DNA from 2 places in the Pseudomonas khavaziana genome. Region 1 is predicted to be linked to the other one. Evidence: predicted binding sites of a transcription regulator. Region 1 holds the regulator's gene; the other holds the start of a gene.
What was found. The regulator sigma-54, encoded in region 1, starts transcription at its own class of promoters, with help from an activator protein. The targets are predictions, from matches to a motif close to ANTGGCATNNANNTTGCTNT.
Positions count from the first base shown of each region.

Region 2: QYQ93_RS21475 (CmpA/NrtA family ABC transporter substrate-binding protein) is a predicted target of sigma-54. The motif match lies at 1,792-1,811, and genes of this name have one in related genera.

Region 1 is NZ_CP129946.1:1,222,986-1,226,388, reverse strand. Features, by position in the region: gene lptA (lipopolysaccharide transport periplasmic protein LptA) at 1-195, shown strand, start outside; gene lptB (LPS export ABC transporter ATP-binding protein) at 195-920, shown strand; gene QYQ93_RS05370 (RNA polymerase factor sigma-54) at 1,105-2,598, shown strand; gene hpf (ribosome hibernation-promoting factor, HPF/YfiA family) at 2,673-2,978, shown strand; gene ptsN (PTS IIA-like nitrogen regulatory protein PtsN) at 2,989-3,403, shown strand, end outside.
Region 2 is NZ_CP129946.1:4,827,269-4,830,671, forward strand. Features, by position in the region: gene QYQ93_RS21450 (quinone-dependent dihydroorotate dehydrogenase) at 1-193, opposite strand, end outside; gene QYQ93_RS21455 (transglycosylase SLT domain-containing protein) at 280-741, opposite strand; gene QYQ93_RS21460 (winged helix-turn-helix domain-containing protein) at 734-1,120, opposite strand; gene QYQ93_RS21465 (FliM/FliN family flagellar motor switch protein) at 1,285-1,500, opposite strand; gene QYQ93_RS21470 (hypothetical protein) at 1,566-1,688, opposite strand; gene QYQ93_RS21475 (CmpA/NrtA family ABC transporter substrate-binding protein) at 1,934-3,133, shown strand; gene QYQ93_RS21480 (ANTAR domain-containing response regulator) at 3,147-3,403, shown strand, end outside.

The sequences.
Region 1 (3,403 bases):
GCCCAGCAAAATCGCATTGTATTGATCGACCAGGCCAAGGTGCTGAGCGCCGACGGCAACTCGACCGAAGGCGAGAAAATCGTCTACAACACCCAGACCCAGGTCGCCCAGGCCGGTCGCGCCAATGGCAACAAGGTCACCGCACCTCGTCCGCGTATCGACATGGTTATCCAGCCGAAGAAGAAGGCCGAGTAATGGCGACCCTGAAAGCCCAGCACCTGGCCAAGGCCTATAAAAGCCGCCAGGTTGTACGTGACGTCAGCCTGTCGATCGACAGCGGCCAGATCGTCGGCTTGCTCGGCCCCAATGGTGCCGGCAAGACCACCTGTTTCTATATGATCGTCGGGCTGGTCCAAGCCGACCAGGGTCGGGTATTGATAGACGATCTGGATGTCAGCCACCAGCCAATGCATGGTCGTGCGCGGGCAGGTATCGGCTATCTTCCGCAAGAAGCGTCGATCTTCCGTAAACTGTCGGTGGCCGACAACATCATGGCGATCCTGGAGACCCGCAAGGAACTCGATCGCGATGGCCGCCGCAAAGAGCTGGAAAGCCTGCTGCAGGAATTCCACATCAACCACATTCGCGACAACCTCGGCATGAGCCTGTCCGGTGGCGAGCGTCGTCGCGTGGAAATCGCCCGCGCCCTGGCGACCGCACCGAAGTTCATCCTGCTGGATGAACCGTTTGCCGGTGTCGACCCGATCTCGGTGGGCGATATCAAGCAGATCATCCACCACCTCAAGGCCAAGGGCATTGGTGTACTGATCACCGACCACAACGTGCGTGAAACCCTCGATATCTGCGAAACTGCCTATATCGTCAACGATGGCCAGCTGATTGCCGAAGGCGATGCCGAGACTATCCTGGCCAACGAGCTGGTCAAGGAAGTGTATCTGGGTCACGAGTTCCGCCTGTAGGCGCAGTGGTTTCGCGCCTTTCCCGGGAGCGCGCAGGAGTCAATAGAAACCTTAGTTTTTTTATTGTTACCGCGCTCTAGGCAAAGGCCCCGAGATCAGGCATATAATTTGCTTATGTTTGGCGCTCACGCGCCCTGTCGTGGATGGCGCATTGCGCCGGCGAATAAGGTGTTAAGCCCCTGCCATGAAACCATCGCTAGTCCTGAGAATGGGCCAGCAGCTGACGATGACACCGCAGCTGCAACAGGCCATCCGCCTGCTCCAATTGTCGACCCTGGACCTGCAACAGGAAATCCAGGAGGCCCTGGAGTCCAATCCGATGCTCGAACGCCAGGAAGAAGGCGACGACTTCGACAATGCCGACCCGCTGGCCGATAACATCGAGCAAAAACCCAACCCCGATGTGCAGGAACCCTCCTATCAGGAAACCGCCCCTACGGTGGATAACCTCGAGGACGGCGAATGGAACGAACGCATTCCCAACGAGCTTCCCGTGGATACTGCATGGGAGGACGTGTACCAGACCAGCGCCAGCAGCCTGCCGAGCAATGATGATGACGAGTGGGACTTCACCACCCGCACCTCTGTCGGCGAAAGCCTGCAGAGCCACCTGCTGTGGCAGCTCAACCTGGCACCGATGTCCGACACCGATCGCCTGATCGCAGTCACCCTGATTGACTGCATCAACAACCAGGGCTACCTGGACGAAACCCTCGACGAAATCCTAGAGGCCTTTGACCCTGAGCTGGACATCGAGCTGGACGAAATCGAAGCCGTCCTGCATCGCATCCAGCAATTCGAGCCCGCAGGCATTGGCGCCCGCACCCTCAGCGAGTGCCTGCTGCTGCAACTGCGCCAACTGCCGGCCAAAACGCCTTGGTTGGCCGAAGCCAAACGCCTGGTGTCGGACTACATCGATCTGCTGGGCAGTCGCGACTACAGCCAGCTGATGCGCCGCATGAAGCTCAAGGAAGACGAGTTGCGCCAGGTCATCGAGCTGGTGCAGAGCCTCAACCCGCGCCCCGGCTCGCAGATCGAATCCAGCGAGGCCGAATATGTCGTCCCGGATGTGATCGTGCGCAAGGACAACGAACGCTGGCTGGTCGAGTTGAACCAGGAATCGGTACCCCGTCTGCGGGTCAACCCGCAATACGCCGGTTTTGTGCGCCGCGCCGATACCAGCGCCGACAATACCTTCATGCGCAACCAGCTGCAGGAAGCGCGCTGGTTCATCAAGAGCCTGCAAAGCCGCAACGAGACCTTGATGAAGGTCGCGACCCAGATCGTCGAGCACCAACGCGGTTTCCTGGAATACGGCGACGAAGCCATGAAGCCTCTGGTCCTGCACGATATCGCCGAAGCGGTCGGCATGCATGAATCGACGATTTCCCGGGTAACCACGCAGAAATTCATGCATACCCCACGGGGTATTTATGAGCTGAAATACTTTTTCTCCAGCCACGTCAGCACCTCCGAGGGCGGTGAATGCTCCTCCACGGCGATCCGCGCGATCATCAAAAAACTGGTTGCCGCGGAAAATCAGAAAAAGCCGTTGAGTGACAGCAAGATCGCTGGTTTACTGGAGGCACAAGGCATTCAGGTCGCCCGTCGAACCGTCGCCAAGTACCGCGAGTCCCTTGGGATCGCGCCTTCCAGCGAGCGTAAGCGTTTGATGTGACGGGCAGGCCACAGCGTTCCAGTGGCAGGCGTTTTGCCTGCCGCTTTATGCACTGGCAACGAAGGAGAAGCTGTATGCAAGTCAACATCAGTGGACACCAACTTGAAGTCACCAAGCCCCTGCGTGAGTACACCGAGAGCAAGCTGAACAAGCTTGCGGGGCATTTTGACAAGATCACCAACGTGCAGGTCATCATGGAGGTCGATAAGCTCAAGCAGAAAATCGAGGCAACCCTCCACGTACCGAATGCGAAGCTCGTTGCCAATGCAGAACATGAAGACATGTACGCGGCGATTGACTCGCTCTACGACAAGCTCGACCGCCAACTCATAAAGCATAAGGAAAAGAATCTGCACCTGATGCAAGGTACAGGTCGTTAACTCTCCCCCCATGATCCGACTTGAAACCATCCTGACCCCCGGCCGTTCCCTTGTGAACGCGCCGGGCGGCAGCAAGAAGAAAGCCCTCGAGCAAATTGCCAACCTGATCAGTAGCCAAGTGCCTGAACTGGAGATGCAAGATGTCTTCGAGGCCCTGATTGCCCGTGAAAAACTCGGTTCGACCGGTTTTGGCAACGGCATTGCGATTCCCCATTGCCGCCTTAAAGGCTGCGACACGCCTGTCAGTGCGCTGCTGCATTTGGAAAAACCCATCGATTTCGACGCCATCGATGGCGCCCCGGTCGACCTGCTGTTCGTGCTGCTGGTCCCGGAAGCTGCCACCGATGCGCACCTGGAGCTGCTCCGACAGATCGCCAGCATGCTCGACCGCAAGGAAGTACGTGACAAACTGCGCAGTGCCAGCA
Region 2 (3,403 bases), 2.7 Mb from region 1:
TGTCCAGGCCGGCTGCCAGGCCGACCGGGTTGGGGAAATCCAGCCCCATCACCGACACCGGCATTTTCGCCGGAGCCTTGCATACCAGGCCATTGAGTCCCAGGCGGCCACCGGCACCGATCAGGTCCAGGGACAGATCGTGGGAGGTTTCCGGGGAAAGTTTGAACAACAGCTGGCGGGCCAGGGTATACATGGGCGGGCTAGACTCGGATGGCGGCAAAAGGTGGCGCCGATTATAGCCGGGGTGGCGGGCCGCATGCGAGGCGCGCCGCGCTGATCTCATCGGCGCTGCGAAACCAGCGCTTCATAACGCACCCAGATCCTTTCTGCGTACCGCAGACGTAGTGCCTCACGCTGCGGGCCTGGCCCCGGCCCGACGTTGTAGGCACCCACCGCCGTCCAGTTATATCCGAAACGCTGGATAAACTCAGCCAGGATCGAGGCACCGACCTCCACTGACAGGCAAGGCTCGTTCAGCAGACGCTCTTCGGTAATGCCCTGCTTGAGTAAACGCGGCAGGTGGATGCTGTTGATCTGCATCAGGCCGATATCACGCGTGCCGTTGCGGTTGGTGTAGTTCATTGCCTGGGAGCGGTAACCCGACTCTACCGCAGCGATGGCCTGCAACAACTCAGGTTCCAGGTCGTATCGCCTGGCCATTTCGTCCCAGCAGTAGGCCAATGCCTGGTTGCTGCCCATCAGCAAGCCGAGCAGCAGGCCCCTGCTCCCCCCCTTAAGCATTGCTGGCCTGACCACAGAATGAACACACGTGCATAACGTGCCTTGATGGGTCGCTCACCACCCGCACCGGGCAGGTAAAACGATACCCCTTGCCATAGATAGTCTTGATAAACCCTTTATCGGTTCCCAGGTGCTTGCGCAGGGAGTAAATGCACCGCGTCAGTGACTCATCGGCCACTTCGCCCCGGGACCAGGCCAGTTCCAACAAACGGTCCTTGGTCATCAACGTGCCACCGGAGGCCAGCAGCAGGCGCAGAACCTGCCCCTCCTTGGGTGGCAACTGAATGTCCGCGTGCCCGCCCGTCAACCGGCCATCGCCATGCAAAGTCCAGCGAGCAAAGACCAGGGAAGTCGCAGGTTCAGCATTCACGACGACCATACGCACCTCTGCATTCGACTACTGCCATTCAAAATCCTTATTTCCTGTGCCAGCTCGCGCCAATGTCACAACTATAGAAATCGGCACTTCGGCCCGCGCTAGGACAAAACCCATTCAGCCAATTATTTTTTGCACCTTCCGGTAGGAAAATTCGCTACCCGCCCTTATTGAGAGATCCATTCCTGATAGGTCTCCTGCAGCTCCACCCCCAGCCGGTCCTCCAGTTGCACCAGCTCACCCAATGCCATCAGTTGTCCATTGACCCGCACCTCCACACATCGGGTTACGCCTGGATCCAAGGGCAGCACCTTCCCCGGTGCGAACGCAGCCAGACGCTTGCGGCTGATCAGTTGCTCCTGCAACAGTATTTCCAGATGCATGGACAAAGGCCTTTTTCAGGGGGGAAAACTCAGGATCTGTTTGCAGGAACGCACGTTACACAGGCTCAGATTGCCCGGTGGTCAACGGCCTCACACCAGACAGCGCAACTGCCCAGCAACAACACGCCACAGATCAGCACCAGGTACAGCCAGCGGTATTTGATCGTTACAGGTGAATCAGCGTGCACCGTGGATATTCCTGGGCTGTATGGCTTGAAGAAGCGGCCATACTGCGAGGCGCAAGAGGTTCAATCATGATGGAAAGCTGACGGCAGAACCCACCTTCCAACCCATGGCATGTGCCTTGCTATGCACTCTGTAACAGGCCCGCGCCAAAGACTCGGCGAGCCTACGTACATAGCCGTGGTTGCCCTGCATTGGCCTGCATGGCCGCCCTGGAAATCACGGCTTTCTTGAAAAAAGGCAGGTGTCGATGAACGATCCACTGGCTTGGGTAAACGGCAGTGACGCTCCGGAAAAAAGCAGCCTCGACCTGGGCTTCATGGCATTGAGCGATTGCGCCTCGCTGGTAGTCGCCGCTACCCAGGGCTTTGCCCAACCCTATGGCCTCACGCTGAATCTCAAGCGCCAGTCGTCGTGGGCCAACCTGCGTGACAAGCTGGTCAGCGGCGAACTGGACGCCGCCCACAGTCTCTACGGGCTGGTCTATGCCGTGCATCTGGGCATCGGCGGCGTCGTCCCCTGCCCCATGGCGGTGCTGATGGGGCTCAACCAGAACGGCCAAAGCATCAACCTGTCCCAGGGTCTGCAAAACCAAGGGGTGATCACTCCTGAGGCGCTGGAACGCCATGTGCACCAAAGCCGGACAAAATTGACTTTCGCCCAGACGTTTCCCACAGGCACCCACGCCATGTGGCTGTATTACTGGCTGGCGAGCCAGGGGATTCATCCATTGCAGGACGTTCAAAGCGTGGTGGTGCCACCGCCGCAGATGGTCGCCCACCTACAGGCCGGGCGCATCGACGGGTTTTGTGTCGGCGAACCCTGGAGTGCCAGTGCGGTGCGACACCACCAGGGTTTTACCCTGGCGACCACCCAGGCGATCTGGCCGAATCATCCGGAAAAGGTCCTGGGCTGCACCCAGGCCTTTGTCGATGCCTACCCCAATACGGCTCGCCTGCTGGTCATGGCAATCCTCGAGGCCAGCCGATTTATCGAACAGAGCACTGAAAACCGCCGCTCCACCGCCCGCTTGCTCAGCGCCCGCGAATACCTCGACGCACCGCTGGACACTATCGAACCCCGCCTGCTGGGCAACTATGACGACGGCCTCGGCAACCAGTGGCAAGACCCCCATGCACTGCGCTTTTTCGCCGGTGGCGAGGTGAACTTGCCCTACCTCAGCGACGGCATGTGGTTCATGACCCAGTTCCGGCGCTGGGGGTTGCTGCGTGAAGAGCCTGACTACCTTGGCGTCGCCCGCCAGGTGCAGCAACTGGCCTTGTATCGCCAGGCGGCCACGGCGCTGGGTATCACCACCTACGACGAGGATATGCGCAGCAGCCAGTTGATCGACGGCAAGACCTGGGACGGCTCCGACCCCGCCGGCTACGCCCGCAGCTTCCGCTTGCATGCCATGGCGCCTGACATCCGCCACCAAGCGCTGCGCTGACAGGAGCACGAGCATGTTACGAATCCTGTTGATCAACGACACCCCGCGCAAAGTCGGTCGGCTCAAGGCCGCGTTAACCGAAGCCGGTTTCGAGGTGATCGATGAGTCGGGCCTGACTATTGACCTGCCCGCACGCGTCGAAACGGTGCGCCCGGATGTGATCCTGATCGATACCGAGTCACCCGGCCGCGATGTGATGGAGCAAGTGGTGCTGGTCAGCCGCGACCAGCCCCGGCCCATCGTGATGTTTACCGATGAGCACGATCCGAA